DNA from 2 places in the Psychromonas sp. KJ10-2 genome. Region 2 is predicted to be linked to the other one. Evidence: predicted binding sites of a transcription regulator. Region 2 holds the regulator's gene; the other holds the start of a gene.
What was found. Region 2 encodes sigma-54, which starts transcription at its own class of promoters, with help from an activator protein. Its sites were predicted from a motif close to GTTGGCACGNNNNTNGNNT; they were not measured.

Region 1 (8,310 bases), 1.8 Mb from region 2:
CAAACTGTTGAGCATCCTCTATAGAAACAGCTTGGAAGCGAATAGTTGCACCCGCCTTAAGCTGACCTACTTTCCATAAATCTGCTTTAATAATGGTGACCGGACAAACAAAACCACCTAGGCTCGGACCATCTGGGCCTAAAATCACTGGCATATCGCCCGTAAAATCAATGGTACCCACTGCATAGGCGTTATCGTGGATGTTCGAAGGGTGTAAACCTGCTTCGCCACCATCATTGCGTGCCCATTTTGGTTTTGGTCCCATCAAACGGACACCCGTTCGGCTTGAGTTAAAGTGTACTTTCCAAGTTGCCTCAAAAAATGCATCGATATCTTCTGGTTTGAAGAAGTCAGGCGCGCCATGTGGACCATAAATAACACGGATCGTCCACTCATCGCTAATGTCGGGTAATTGAGTATTTAGTTCATGATTTTTAATTATATTGTGTGATAATTCTTCAATGTGTAATACATCACCAGTACGCAATGCACGACCAGCATGACCACCAAACTGACCTAGGGTAAAGGTTGATTTACTGCCTAGGTAATCAGGACATTGAATACCACCTTGCACTGATAAATAACTGCGTGCACCTGCACCTTGAATATTACCAAGAGTCAGTGTTTGCCCAGCTTTAACGGTTATAATCTCACCAATTTTTATACTGTCTTGGTCTAACTCAGCTTGAATATTTGCACCTGTTAAAATAAAGCGAGTCGCACTATTGAAGCGAAGTGTAGGGCCACTGACTGTGATCTCTAAACCCGCATCACTTTTTGCATTACCTAATAAGGTATTACCTAAGCAGAAGCTCAGGCTATCCATTGGGCCTGACGGCGGCACACCCACATCCCAGTAACCTTTACGCCCAGGGTAATCTTGAATGGTGGTTTGGGTCCCGCCAGCTAAGACATCAATAGAAGTGGGTAAATAGGTAAACTGGTTTAAGGTTTGCGTTAACAGCTCGCCCGCTTCAACGACATCGTTATTAAGTAGTTGTAATAGATAACCTTTATTACTTTCAATACCATATACATGGCTTTCGGATAAGGCTTGCTTTAATCCCATTAACGCCTGTGAACGGCTATCACTGTGACAGATTATTTTTGCTAACATAGGGTCAAAGAAAGGCGACACCTCTACACCACTTTCTAACCAATGGTCGATACGCAACTGACCTTGTTCGACTTCTGTTGCCCATTCAACATGACTAATTAACCCCGCGCTTGGTTGGAAGTCTTTGTTAGCATCTTCTGCATATAAACGCACTTGAATCGCATGGCCATTAGCCACTAATTTTGGGCTTAAATTAGCTAAAGGCTGCATAGTATTAGCCGCTAAACTGACCATCCAATTCACGATATCAACGCCATATACCATCTCTGTGACACCATGCTCAACTTGTAAACGCGTATTTACTTCTAGGAAGTAAAATTGTTGTGCTTGTTGGTCAAATACAAATTCCACTGTACCTGCACTGCGGTAGTTCACCATCGATGCTAAACGTGTCGCTGTTTGATGTAACTCACTACGTAATTCGTCACTTAGGTTCGGAGCTGGGCTTTCTTCAATCACTTTTTGGTTACGACGTTGTGCTGAACAGTCACGTTCACCTAGTGCAATTGCACCACCTTTACCATCACCAAATATTTGTACTTCAATATGACGAGCTTGCACAATAAATTTTTCTAAAAATAATGCACTATTACTGAAGTTATTTTCACTTAACCTTTTTACTGAATCGTAAGCTTGGCTTAGCTCTTCTGCACTATTACAGCGCTGCATACCGATACCACCGCCACCAGCAGTACTTTTTAACATCACTGGGTAACCAATCACATCAGCGCGTTGTAAGGCTTCTTCTACACTGTTTAATAAATCACTACCTGGCAATAATGGAACCTGTGCTTGCTCTGCTAACTCACGTGCTCGGTGTTTTAAACCAAACTGCAACATCTGTTCAGCAGTTGGGCCTAAGAACACTAACCCGTTCGCTTCACAGGTAGCAACAAAATCTACATTTTCACTTAAAAACCCATATCCAGGATGAATAGCTTGTGCACCACATTGCTTAGCAATGTTGATCACTTTATTCATATCAAGATAAGTTTGCTTAGCATTACCCTCTCCTAGAGAGAAAGCATGGTCAGCTTGTGAAACATGAAGGCTATCAGCATCAGCTTGGCTGTAGATTGATACACTTTCGATACCCATGGCAGACAGTGTTCTAATAATACGGCAAGCGATAGCACCACGATTGGCAATTAATACTTTAGTAAACATAATAGTGACCTTGTACAGGTCGGGTCGTCCCGAATTAATACTGAGAAATTAGCAACAAGGTCGTCCTTGTATTCTCATTGATTGTATTGAATCAACCTCTGTGTAGTTTTAGTCCCACACTAACATTTCAACTGGTGTTGGGTTGTAAGCATTACATGGGTTGTTTAGCTGAGGACAGTTTGACAATAAAACAATCACATCCATTGCTGCTTTCATTTCAACATACTTACCTGCACCACTGATCCCATCTTCAAAGGTTAATCCACCTTCTTTAGTCACAGGTACATTCATGAAGAAGTTGATGTTATGGGTAATATCTCGTTTGCTTAAACCATATTGTGGATTTTCAGCCACTGCTAATAACCAACTATCACGACAAGCATGCATGCATTTTTTTTCTAGAGAATAACGCACTGTATTACTTTCAGTTGCACATGCACCACCCAATGTATCGTGACGACCACAGGTATCAGCAGTAATTTCTAGCAGAGTATTACCATCGTTTGATAGCAGTTTTGTGCCCGCTGTTAGATATACATTGCCTTGTTCACGAATGGTATCCATTGCGCTGTAACGTTCGCTTGGGTCATTAGCGTTGTAAAATAAGGTATCAGCAGCTTGGTTACCTTCTAAATCTAAAATGCGTAAGGTTTGACCTGCTTTGACGACTTTCATGTAGTAATCACCTGCAGGAACGATATCGCGATGAACGGCATGTTCAGCTTGTAGTGGACTTTCAATGATCATAATTATGCTCCTACTGTATGTGTATGGCCGTGTTGGCATTGATAACGACGGTTATTTTCAAACCCGCGGCTATTTTCACCACATAGGTTTACACAAAGATCATCATCGGCAACAGGTGCAGCTTTACTGACAGATAACAGAACTGGTAGATTTGGGTATTCACTGCTTGGGTTCATTGGATGTGGGCAAGTTGAAATAATCACTAGCGTGTCCATTTCAAAACGTAGACCAACGCTATCGCCTGCTTTACTGTGTTGTTCAACAAAGTTTAAATCACCTTGATCATCACTAGCGACTTTACTAAAAATATTGATGTTGGCAGCTAAATCACGTTTACCTAAACCATATTTAGCAACTTCTACTAACAAACTATCGTAACCATTTTGTAACCAGTTATTATGGTCACCTTGATAGTCACGTGCGCCCCATTTATCTAATACTTTTTGCTTGTTAGCTACACCACCAACACTATCAACCCAACCTGTATCATCACTAACAATAGAGCAGAAGATACGCCCCATATCCGAATATAAGCAGTGCCCTTGTGTGAGTTTGAAAGTGTGTTGACCTTTTAAGGTATCTGGCGCGTTATAACGCTCTAATAAATTATTTGGGTTATAAAACAACATGGATGCATTCGCACCGCCTTCCAAGTCAGTAACAGTCAATAAATGACCTGCTGGCACGACGAGTGACCAGTGACTTGCACCTGGAATATGTTCTTCATAAATCGCATCTGCAACGCGACTCTGTGGTTGTTGACTTTGGGACATTTTATTCTCCTAAACAGTTTCTTCAGTAACTGTATCTTTGACTAAATGTTGCAGTGATGAAGGGACTGCTTGCCCTGTTTCCAGTGCGATATCGTAGACAATCTGTGCCCCAAATCGCTCAGGAGCTTGTGGATCAATGCGTGGTTTATCTAATACCCAGACACGAGAGCCTAGGCTAAAACCTTCAGATAAATCATGCGTGATCATAAATACGGTTAAACCACGTTTTTTCCAAAGTTCACGAATTAATTCGTGCATATCTTTACGAATACCTGGGTCTAAAGCGCCAAAAGGTTCATCTAATAACAGGATACGAGGCTCTTTAATTAAGGCTTGAGCAATGGCCAAACGTTGCTGCATACCGCCAGACATTTCGTTAGGATAACGATGTGCGGCGTGACCTAAACCAACAGCCGTTAACATCTCTAATGCCGCCGCTTTTAACTCGTCACGTTTACTTTTTGAAAACACTTTGCCAAGTAATGGAGAAGCTGCAAACTCTCCTCCTAACATGACATTTTCCAATGCATTAAGATGTGGAAAAGCAGAGTACTTTTGAAACACAATGCCACGGGTTTCATTGGGCTCTGCAGCCATCGTTTCACCGTCCAATAAAATACTGCCGCGGCTCGGTGTTTCTGTGCCTAACAACATATTTAACAATGTTGTTTTACCACAGCCTGATGCGCCAACTATGCTCACGAATTCACCCGCTTTTACTGTCAAGTCAAGCTTTTCGAGGACAACTGTATCGCCGTATTCCTTCCACACCTGCTTCATTTCAATGATGTTATCTTTCATTAATCATTTCCTCGTTTACCGTGGTACCAAGGGAAAGCTCGTTGAGAAAGCAATCGTAATAAGGCATCCATTACAAAAGCTAATACCGCAATCCACAACACATAAGGTAAAATGACATCCATCGCAAGGTAACGACGAATTAAGAAAATGCGATACCCTAACCCTTCAGTTGCAGCAATCGCTTCACCAGCAATTAAGAACAACCAAGCACTACCTAAAGTTAAACGTACCGCATCTATTAGTGCAGGCAATACTTGTGGTAACACCACTCTGACCATAATTTGCCAACTATTTGCGCCTAACGTCTGTGCCTTCAATAGTTGCTCAGATGGCAATGATTCAGTACGCAGTTGTAAATCTCGGATCAAAATCGGACAAATACCAATAATGATCAGCATCACTTTTGATAGTTCACCTAACCCGAATACAATAAATAACACGGGTAAGATAGCCATCGGTGGAATTAATGAGATAGCAGTGATCAGTGGCGAGAATGTGGCACGCATAATCGGTAACATGCCATTCACCACACCAATCACTAAACCGATTAACGCACTAATGCCAACACCTAGTAATAAACGCTGTAAACTTGCACCGGTATCCGCCCATAACAGGTATTCGCCAGTACGTTTACTCGGCTCAAAAGCCATACGTTGTATCGCATCATAGAAACTAGACCATGCAGGTAATAGTTTGTCACTTGGGTTTTCTAATAGACGCGCATCAGATGCCATCGTATAAGCAATTATCAAGACAACAAAAGGTAACAGGGTTAATAATAGTCGCGTAGTGCGACTCGGTTTGCTATTCATTAATCTCATAATGATCAGCCTTATAGTTTGTTATCAATAGCCATTTGCATGAAGCTTGGGTCAAAACGTAACTTGATATTACCTTTATCACCATAAACACCTGTTGGTGTTTCTATACCGATGAATTTAGCATCAGCTGCGCCTTCACCTAATAAACCATGCTCAAAAGAAAACTCCGCAACTTTACCCATAGTGCTTAACAGCGCAGGACTATTGTTAAACTCAACAGCATCTTTTGCTTCATAAAACATTTTCGTTGATGCTAATTGTGCATCGTAACCAGCTAAATCAGTACCAGAAGCATCAGCCATGGCCGTACGCGCCATCGTTGCCTTTGCATCATCACCTTTCATGGTTTGCATGATTTCATACCATGCGCCAGTTAATGCTTTACCTAGTTTAGGGTTATCAGCTAATACATCAGAATTAACCACGAGTAAGTCGATGATTTCACTGGGATTTGAGAAGAATCAAATACTTTATTAGTATCTGGCATTGCAGTGATTTCACTTAATAGAGGGTTCCAAGTGGTCACAGCTGTCACATCATCAGTAGTAAATGCAGCCACTAGGTCAGCGTCAGAAGTGTTAACCACACGTACGTCACGCTCTGCTAGAGAAACAGTTTGTAAAGCACGGGTAAGTAGATAGTGAGAAACACTTAATTCAACCAAGTTGACGTTTTGACCTTTGATATCAGCTAAGTTATCAGTGCCTTTTAATACAACGGCATCATTACCATTAGAAAAGTCGCCGATAATCAGTGACGTTGAATCAACACCACTGGCGGCAGGAATCGTCAGCGCATCCATATTGGTCATTACAGTTGCATCAAATTGACCCGCTGTATATTGGTTAATCGACTCAACATAGTCATTGATCTGTACAATATCGATTTTGATATCGTATTTATCAGCCCACTTTTTAACGATGCCGGAAGTAGCACCATAATCCCACGGCATCCACCCGACATAGATGGTCCAAGCTAAGCGAAATTCTGATTTAGTTTCTGCAAACGCAGAGGACGGGGTAACAATTAAGGCACTACATAATGTGCTAACAGTAAGTACTTTAGTGATTGATTTACGAAGGTATTTAGTTAATTCCATTTCTTTTCTCCTTAGTTACACATTTAAAAGCATGAGAGACATTGTTGCGTCTTCTCCTGAGCTTTTATCCCTCCGTGTAACCTTAGAAAAAGGTCGACAACTCTCGGACCAGTCACTGCAAACAGCCGGAACCCTAGATGTCTATTTTTATATTGTATATTGGCAACACTACGACTGCGACCAATGTCTCTCATACGAGCATTTTAACAATCTAATAAAAGCAATCACTGTGCCAAAAATTAAATTAATTTATTTTCAATAACTTAAAGTTTTTTCAAAAATAAATTTAAAATAAGAGTGCACCAATAGTAATCATATAACGCACCAACAACAAACAAAATTGGAGTGATTAGGTCTTTATAAAAAATAAAGAGTAGAATAGAGAAACTAATGATAATGATTATATTCATCAATTATAAATAAAATATTATAAACATATGCGATTAATGGGTTTATCTATCAGATGCGAGTATAAATAATAGCAACTATTAGTTAATATATACCTCTAAAGATATCAATTCATTCATATCGATACTGAAATGGAAACGCATTTTGAATAAACAAAGACATGTAGTTATTGTTGATGACCAGTCAACGGGCAGAATGATTTTACAAAAGGTTATTTTACAAATCGCAAATGACATTAAAGTCATTGATTTTGCAGACCCTTATGATGCCTTACAATGGTTGAGCAAAAATCCAGCCGATCTCATTGTAACTGATTACAGAATGCCTGGTTTAAATGGTATTGAGTTTATTCAAGAAGTACGAAAATTAAATCATGGTGAACATGTTCCAATCATGATGATTACCGTGGTCAGTGAAAAAGCCATTCGCTATGAAGCATTAGATGCCGGTGTTACGGCATTTTTAACTCGCCCTATTGATCAAATAGAATGCCGTACCACATGTAGAAATCTACTTAAGCTTCATCAACAGCATGTCATTATTCAAAATAGAGCGGATTGGCTTGCACAACAAGTTGAACTAGCCACTGAACAAATTTTACAACGAGAAAAAGAAACCATCTTAAAATTAGCTAAAGCCGGTGAATATAGAGATGAAGAAACAGGCAATCATGTCATTAGAATGGCTAAATATTCCAAAGAGATTGCCTGTGAAATGGGATTAACAGAAGCGGAATGCAGTGACTTAGAGCATGCGGCACAAATGCACGATATAGGTAAAATAGGCATCCCAGATAAAATCTTACTCAAACCAGGTAAATTTGAACCCGATGAATGGACAATAATGCAAACTCATGCGGCTATTGGATCTGAAATATTATCAGGCAGTGAATCAAAGTATATGCAAATGGGGGCGATTATCGCACTTAATCACCATGAACGCTTTGATGGAAGCGGTTACCCCAATAAACTCGCTGGTGAAAATATTCCTCTTATTGCGCGTATCGTGTCAGTTGCAGATGTATTTGATGCGTTAATTTCGTGAGACCCTATAAAAAAGCATGGGCAATTCAAGATGCTATAGACTTTATTATAGCTAATTCCGGAACACAATTTGATCCGCAATGTGTTGACGCTTTTAAAGCGCGTTTGCCACGTATTTTAAAAATACAGAGTGAATTTCCAGATGAGCATAACCCTTTGAATAATATTGGCTATTTTTATTGATGAATTTCATATTTAAAAAAGCATATGCCATAAAAAATCATATGAAAAAAACGGGTGATTCAGAACCCGAACAAGCATTAGTTAGAGTGATTGTTAGCTTATTGTTAATGACCTATTTTGTAATCCCATTTCTATCATCAGATCATGGTCA
Region 2 (8,310 bases):
TGTGTTTATTAAGAACCTAACAGAAGATCAAATAGTGCAGACGATGTCCACTGCACAAGCAACAATAATGCTGGATACTAAAGTGATCACCAGTGACTTAAAAGTGACTTGGACAGGACCACAACTGAAACATGAAGGTGTTGGTATGTGGGCGTCGATAGAAGGCGAAGAGATGAAACTTAATTCGAATATAAAAGCGGTGTACTTTAATGAACCTAAATAAATTAGCATGCTTACTAAGCATTTCATTGTTTAATGCCAATGTGATTGCATTAGAGTCTGATTATAACCAACCTATTCATGTTTCTTCAGTAAAGCAACATGCTAGCTTAAAAACCAACACGATCACTTTCACTGATGAAGTTTTATTAACTCAAGGTTCGATTAAGATCACAGCTGATAAATTGACGGTTATTCGAGGTGAAAAACCTAATCATGAATTGATGATTGCAGAAGGTAAAACCTCCGTTTTCCATCAAATACAAGACGATGGTAAACCATTAGATGCAGAGGCGAATAAAATTACCTATGATGTAGCAGCAGGTAAGATAACATTAACCGATAATGCACAAGTAAAACAATTAGATAGCCAAGTAAATGGTGCTGAAATAGAATACTTCTTAGCCACTCAAGAACTTAATGTAAGCACCGATCAGAATACTAAAGAGCGCGTAAAAACCATCTTTTTGCCTTCGCAATTTGAAAAAGATAAAAACAGTGACTCAACCTCAAATACAGGCGGTTAATTAATATGGCAGAGTTATGCGCAACAGGCTTAGTTAAGAGCTATAAAGGGCGTACCGTAGTAAATGGTGTTGGTCTTACAGTCAAAACCGGCGAAATTGTAGGGTTACTTGGCCCTAATGGTGCTGGTAAAACCACCTCTTTTTATATGGTGGTTGGTTTGGTTAAACAAGATCAAGGCACCATTGTTATTGATGATGAAGATATCTCTAGCAACCCGATGCATATTCGAGCACAAAAAGGCATTGGTTATTTACCACAAGAAGCGTCCATTTTTAGACGTTTAACGGTAACAGAAAATATCATGGGTATTTTACAGACCCGTAAAGAATTGACACAAAAACAACGCGAAGAGAAACTGAACACTCTTTTAGAAGAGTTTCATATTACTCATATTCGTGATAATAAAGGGATGAGTTTATCGGGTGGAGAGCGCCGTCGTGTAGAGATTGCACGCGCACTAGCCACAGAACCAAAATTTATTCTACTTGATGAACCTTTCGCTGGTGTTGACCCGATTTCGGTAATTGATATAAAAAATATTATTCAACAATTACGTGATCGTGGCTTAGGTGTATTAATCACCGACCATAATGTTAGAGAAACGTTAGATGTTTGTGAACATTCCTATATAGTAAGCCACGGAGAAATTATTGCTGTGGGTACACAGGATGAGATTCTGGCAAATGATCATGTGAAACGCGTTTATCTAGGTGAAGAGTTTAAACTTTAAATAATTGCCATACGTTCAGGAAGATATGTTTTGATGAAACAGGGTTTACAATTGAAAATGGGTCAGCAATTAGCGATGACCCCTCAATTACAACAAGCAATAAAACTATTGCAGCTTTCAACATTAGATCTGCAACAGGAGATCCAAAACGCTTTGGACTCTAACCCTCTTCTTGAACAAGACGACCAAACAGGATCTGAAGATACTGTTAAAGAAGCAGATAGCAGCGCATTAGATACCACTGAAGCGATTACTCAGCAAGAGTTCTCCGATGACCTACCTGCAGAAAAAGAGTGGGAAGAATCATACAACTCAACGCCGATCACTGGTACTAGCTCTAATGCAGTAGCCTATGAAGGTGAGAACACTTTATATCAAGGTGAATCATCTACCTCATTACAAGACCATCTATTATGGCAAATGCAACTTACCCCTTTTACTGAAACAGACCAAATTATCGCGATGGCGATCATCGATTCCATTGATGAATCAGGTTATCTCACCACAGACTGTGAAAGCATATTAGAAAGCCTACAAACTGACTTAGAAGAATTAGAGTTGGATGAAGTGGAAGTGGTACTAAAACGCATTCAACATTTTGACCCATTAGGTGTTGCGGCGCGCACCACTCAAGAATGTTTACAAATACAATTACGTCAACTTTCAGAAACAACACCTTGGCGTGATGAAGCTATCCAAATACTGGAACAGTATATGGATCTACTTGGAAACAGAGATTACCGCACACTGGCAAGAAAAAGTAAGTTAAAAGAATCTCAATTAGCTGAGATAATGCGTTTAATTCAAAGTTTAGAGCCACGCCCTGGTAATCGTGTAGAAACCAGTGAAACGCAATATATCGTGCCAGACGTTTACGTTAAAAAAATTAATGGGCAATGGCGTGTTTCCCTTAATCAAGATTGTGACCCGAATTTATCGATTAACCAACAATACGCAAGTATGTGTACGGGTAATATCAGTAAAAATGATTCACAATTTATAAAGGGTCATTTACAAGAAGCAAAATGGTTTATTAAAAGCTTAGAAAACCGCAATGAAACCTTATTAAAGGTAGCTAACTGTATTGTGCAACAACAACAGGCCTTCTTTGAATATGGCGATGAGTCTATGAAACCCATGGTACTTAATGACGTTGCCTTCGAAGTAGAAATGCATGAGTCGACCATTTCACGTGTTACGACTCAAAAATTTATGCATACTCCTCGTGGTATTTATGAGTTGAAGTTTTTCTTCTCTAGCCATGTAGCAACCAATGGGGGCGGCGAATGCTCATCAACCGCTATACGTGCTTTAATTAAAAAATTGGTCTCTGCAGAAATCACCACAAAACCCTTAAGCGACAATAAAATCACCCAGTTATTAGAAGAAAAAGGGATCAAGGTAGCTAGACGTACTATTGCTAAATATCGTGAATCCTTAGGAATTCCACCTTCTAATCAACGTAAACAATTACTTTGAACCAAGAAGTAATGCAAATAAATAAGGATTAACTATAGTCATTTAATGCGAACCTGATAAACTCGCGCGTCCATTAAATACAGTTAACTATTATTATGAAAATATCTACTCTATTAAATCAACAATCAGTATTCTGTAAAACAGCTTGCACAAGCAAAAAAGGCGCACTAGAAAAAATCAGCCTTATCGCAGCAAAAGAACTCGATTTAGATGCCCATGAACTATTCGAAAGCTTAATTGCACGAGAGAAAATTGGGTCAACAGGTGTTGGATCTGGGATTGCTATTCCACATGTCAAAATTTCTAGTGAGCTACCCGCTACAGCTGTCTTTTTGCAATGTGAAACAGGTATCGATTATGATTCATACGACGGTAATAAAGTGGATATACTATTCGCTATTTTTGTGCCGGAAGACCTTTGCAAACAATATCTTTCTGCACTATCAGAGATAAGTCAAAAGTTATTGGACAAACAATTCTTGCGTCAATTACGCAGCGCAGACAACGCAACAGAGTTATTTGAATTACTAACGCTATAAAGTAAAAGGTGAAAATATGAAATTAATTGTTATAAGTGGTCGCTCTGGCTCAGGAAAAACAATTGCACTTCATGTTCTCGAAGACCTAGGTTACAACTGTATCGACGGTGTGCCCTACCAATTACTTGAGCAACTAATTGATACTTTAGATCCTAAGGACAATAAAGTTGCTGTTACCCTTGATGTGCGTAATATGCCAAGGGAAGTTGAGCAGATAGAAGATCTGATCATTTCATTGCAAGGCAAAGTTGAATTAGAAATTATCTATATCGATGCATTAACCAGTGAGTTAATTAGACGTTATAGTGAAACGCGCCGCTTACACCCTCTTTCCAAGCAAAAGTACTCTTTATCTCAAGCATTAGAGTTGGAAAATAAGATTTTGGCACCATTAAAATCGATGGCGGCCTTCTCAGTTGATACCACTTCTCTGTCGATACATAATTTAAATGAGCACCTAAAAGTCTATTTACAAGGTTCAACAAAAAGTAATCTCCTCATCATTTTTCAATCCTTTGGTTATAAATATACACACCCTGAAGATGCTGATTATATGTTTGATGTACGCTTCCTACCCAATCCTTACTGGGAAAAAGAGTTAAAGGTATACACGGGTAAAGATAAGGTCATTCAAGATTATTTAAGCGCTTTTCCATTAGTCAAAGAAACCATTATTAATATCGAAAACCTATTTTTAAATTGGTTACCTCACTTAGAGCAAAATAACCGTAATTATGTCACCATTGCTATTGGCTGCACCGGTGGCAAACATCGATCTGTATATGTTACGGAGCAAATTGCCGCGCGCTTTAAGCACAAATACCAAGTACAAATAGAACATAAATGTTTAAAGGAGTAGTTCCGGTTGGATATCATTAAGCAAACAATTACAATAAAAAATAAATTAGGCTTACATACACGCGCTACCATCAAATTAGTTGAACTTGTCAATGCTTTTGATGCTCAAATCACCATCACACACAATGATAAAAAAGCCGATGCAGGCAGTGTTTTAGGCTTATTAGTGCTGGAAACCTGTTTTGGTCAAGAGATAGAGATCGAAGCGCAAGGCGCACAAGCAGAAGAGGCGATGCTAGCCGTTACCGAACTGATCGAAAATAAATTTTTAGAAGAAGAATAATTATAGGAGTTAGTATGCTGGAAAACACTAAAGTCGATAATACCCAGCTGCGACTTCAAGAAGTAAAAAAAGCCCTTGAAAGTGGTATGTTTGTTTTAGCACGCAGTATTTTAGATAAAATGCCTGCCTGCGATGTTGCCTTTCTCTTAGAGTCCTCGCCACCTGCTTACCGTAAAGTACTTTGGAATCTCACTGACCATGACCAACATGGTGAGATCCTAGAAGAGCTAAATGAAGATGCTAAAGATGGCATCATCAACCTGATGGGCACGGATAACCTCGTAGCCGCAACAGAAGGCATGGAAACCGATGGCCTAGCCTATGTCCTGCGTGGTATCCCAGATAGCGTTTACCGTGCTGTTTTGGAGCAAATGGACACACAAGATAGACAACGTGTCGAACTGGCCTTAGCGTATCCAGAAGATACTGCCGGTTCAATCATGAATACAGACACCACTACAGTCCGTCCAGACGTGACTATTGAAGTGGTATTGCGCTATTTACGTTTGAAAGGCTCACTACCTGATACAACCGATGCTTTATATGTAGTGGATACCGACAACAAGCTATTAGGCGATGTGTCATTATCTACATTACTCACAGAGGAACCCACTTCTATTATTGGCGATGTCATGAATCATGATACCGAGCCACTTCAAGCATTAATGGAAGAGAATGAGATAGCTAAACTGTTTGAACGACATGATTGGATCTCCGCACCAGTGATTGATGACGACCGGCAACTACTCGGCCGTATTACTATCGATGATATTGTTGATATTATCCGAGAAAATGCCGAACACTCGATGATGGGTATGGCCGGTATGGATGATGATGAAGATACCTTTGCACCTATCTTACCCAGTGCCAAACGTCGTACTGTTTGGTTATCAGTAAATTTGATGGCCGCGTTTATCGCAGCCTCTGTTTCAAATATGTTTGAAGCAACCTTAGAGCAAGTCGCCACATTGGCCGTATTGATGACAATCGTGCCAAGCATGGGAGGCATCGCTGGTAACCAAACCTTAGCCTTGGTTATTCGCGGTATTGCTGTTGGGCATATTAGTGGTAGCAATACACGATGGTTAATTGGTAAAGAAGCAGCGATCGGTTTATTGAACGGTATGATTTGGGCAATTCTAGTAGCCACTGCCGTAGTGCTTTGGAAAGGTGATATGCAGGTCGGTTATATTATTGCTGGAGCAATGTTTATTAACCTGTCCATTGCAGGTATCGCTGGAGTTTGTATTCCATTGTTAATGCATAAATATAAAATAGACCCCGCTTTGGCCGGTGGTATGGCATTAACCACTGTAACCGATGTGATTGGTCTATTTTCATTCTTAGGTATGGCTACCCTAGTATTACGCCATTAAATGATGAATCCCATAACGACTCATATGTAGTCGTTATGGTTCATTGCAAAATTATTAAATAAATTCTAACCAGGACTCAATTAGATTCGTAAAGTCCTCTAAACCACACTCAGCTTCGATCTCTTGATCATAAAAATTCAAATCATTGGCTTCATCTAAGTCAGACCCTGCCATATGTAAACTATGGTTGGTAATACTCGCTTCTTCTGTGGTGAGGTAAAGCGCAAACTCATCACCAATTAATTTATATTCTGTTATTTCTCGCAGCTGTAAATCCGAGATCGCGACTAAGAGAGCTTCTACCCACTGTTTTTTCTGCCCTTCCTGCTCTAACCAAGTACCAAAAGCTTCATGTCCCATTGATAGCTTGACCGTTGCTTTATCGCTAAAGTAGTCTTTTTTGAAATCGAATTCCATCTTGTTGTCTCTATGCTTAAAAATATGGACAGGAGTATAATACCAATCACTTCTTAAATGTAATTGATATATTAGCAATCACACCATTAATACCAATCATAGTAAGTAACTGATCTATTTTACTTGTTAAAACAACTTATTTTTTCGTTGTAAGTTTCGTATAGGGAACAACCATTTACATCAACTTACGCCTCAAACTAAGCCATTTTTCCGGCGCAAAATTTAGAATCAGTTATTTAATACAATTGGTATAATATAATCGAGTATTATAAATTCAAGGGATAAAAAAACCCTTACTTGGTGAGTAAGGGTTTTTATGGTTTTAAATGTAAGCAGTAAAATTAACTGTTAACTGCTACCTTAAAATCCGCAGATACAACATTAGTTGGTACTAATTCATAAGCTGCTTGTGGTTTTAGTAGTACATTTGATTTGCTTGCTACCATTAACATCTGTTTCAAACGGTTTTGACTCAAATGGTTTTAATAATAAACCTTGTACATCTAATAAGCTGTTTAGGCCTAATAGTTCACGTTGTACATCGTGATGAGAGTTTAAGATACTGATGTCTGCAGCTGCAGAAGTTTGTCCAGTACGAATTGCTTTAATTAATTCAAGACCAGAGTAATCAGGTAATAGTGCATCAACGATAATTAAATCGAAGTCTTGTAGTGCAATTGAACGCTCAGCTTCTAGTGTTGTAGCAACACCTTCAACGTAGGAAACGTTTAATGCTTCTAATTGCTCGATAAGTTGAATACGGCCTTCTGCTGCACCTTCAACAATCAGTACTTTCATGCTAGTGATAGCATTCGCAGTGCTTTCACCCTGCGCAATTGGAGACACTGCATTGTCAGAAACAGTCAGGCCTTCCATACGAGCAATATAACCACGTTTTGGAATCGTAGAAATATTAAGGCCGTGAAGGCTTAATGTTCCTACGCTTTTACGTAGTTGAGAGATATGTTGGTTAATAGTATGGTCAGTCACTAGACGACCCCAAACGTGTTGAGCAAGGTCTTCACGTGTTACAACTGTATTAACGTTTTTGCATAAGAAATGTAAAGAGAGGTACGTAAAGGACCTAAGTACACTTTACGGTTACCGTGAATCAAACTGTTTTGACTCGTATCAATGTGGAATTCACCCACAACTAAACTTTTTTCTAACATAGTAGTACCCATTTTTTAATTTTTAATCATAATGCCAGTTCCAGTGGATAGGCGATTTTTTATTTTATTTGCGGACTACTTTGGTAGTCTCTTATATTTAATCAGAATCATATTATCAAATTAAGGTAAAAACACAAACACATTCATGCGCAATCATAATTTGATAAAAATAACATCAGTAAAATTAACTATAGGATAGTTTATAAAACATGCAAATAAGAAATACTTTATTTTTTGTTAATTAGACGTCGCTTTAGTAGAGCGGCTGAAAGGAAAATAAATTTCATTAATTGTTAATTAATAATTGACGAGCTCCTTTTTAATTCAAGCCAATATAAAGTTTTCCCATTAAATCTTAGTTTATAGCTTAATATTTCATGAATGAAACAACTATGGAAAAACCAAGGCAGGATAAAGCGTTGCACTTTATTTGCTTTTCTATTGGCATTAATTAGATTGGAAAATATTTAATCTGAAAGGTAATACCTGTTTTCTAGAACGGTAGGAAATAAGTACTTCGATATAAACAAAAAAGGCAACGCTATGCGTTGCCTTTTAAAATAGTAGATGAAGTATCTAATTACTTACGTTTTACCGCTTTAGCATTTGGTAAATCAGTAATTGAACCTTCATAAATCTCAGCAGCTAGACCAACAGACTCATGTAGTGTTGGATGAGCATGGATAGTTAATGCGATATCTTCTGCATC

Region 1: the regulator sigma-54 is predicted to act here: its motif matches at 6,744-6,762, upstream of ACLKL2_RS05020 (putative urea ABC transporter substrate-binding protein).

What each region holds. Positions count from the first base shown of each region.
Region 1 covers NZ_CP178827.1:1,032,948-1,041,257, forward strand. The annotation lists gene uca (urea carboxylase) at 1-2,284, opposite strand, end outside; gene ACLKL2_RS04995 (urea amidolyase associated protein UAAP2) at 2,393-3,031, opposite strand; gene ACLKL2_RS05000 (urea amidolyase associated protein UAAP1) at 3,034-3,804, opposite strand; gene ACLKL2_RS05005 (ABC transporter ATP-binding protein) at 3,814-4,605, opposite strand; gene ACLKL2_RS05010 (ABC transporter permease) at 4,605-5,417, opposite strand; gene ACLKL2_RS05015 (hypothetical protein) at 5,438-5,851, opposite strand; gene ACLKL2_RS05020 (putative urea ABC transporter substrate-binding protein) at 5,830-6,525, opposite strand; guanidine-I (ykkC/yxkD leader) riboswitch at 6,577-6,673, opposite strand; gene ACLKL2_RS05025 (HD domain-containing phosphohydrolase) at 7,078-7,977, shown strand; gene ACLKL2_RS05030 (sensor histidine kinase) at 8,201-8,310, shown strand, end outside.
Region 2 covers NZ_CP178827.1:3,226,761-3,235,070, reverse strand. The annotation lists gene lptC (LPS export ABC transporter periplasmic protein LptC) at 1-223, shown strand, start outside; gene lptA (lipopolysaccharide transport periplasmic protein LptA) at 210-746, shown strand; gene lptB (LPS export ABC transporter ATP-binding protein) at 752-1,477, shown strand; gene ACLKL2_RS15775 (RNA polymerase factor sigma-54) at 1,511-2,956, shown strand; gene ptsN (PTS IIA-like nitrogen regulatory protein PtsN) at 3,052-3,495, shown strand; gene rapZ (RNase adapter RapZ) at 3,512-4,354, shown strand; gene ACLKL2_RS15760 (HPr family phosphocarrier protein) at 4,361-4,636, shown strand; gene mgtE (magnesium transporter) at 4,651-6,012, shown strand; gene ACLKL2_RS15750 (YacL family protein) at 6,067-6,429, opposite strand; gene ACLKL2_RS15745 (response regulator) at 6,826-7,305, opposite strand; partial or broken gene ACLKL2_RS15740 (hypothetical protein) at 7,372-7,434, opposite strand; gene ACLKL2_RS15735 (hypothetical protein) at 7,458-7,601, opposite strand; gene lpdA (dihydrolipoyl dehydrogenase) at 8,182-8,310, opposite strand, start outside.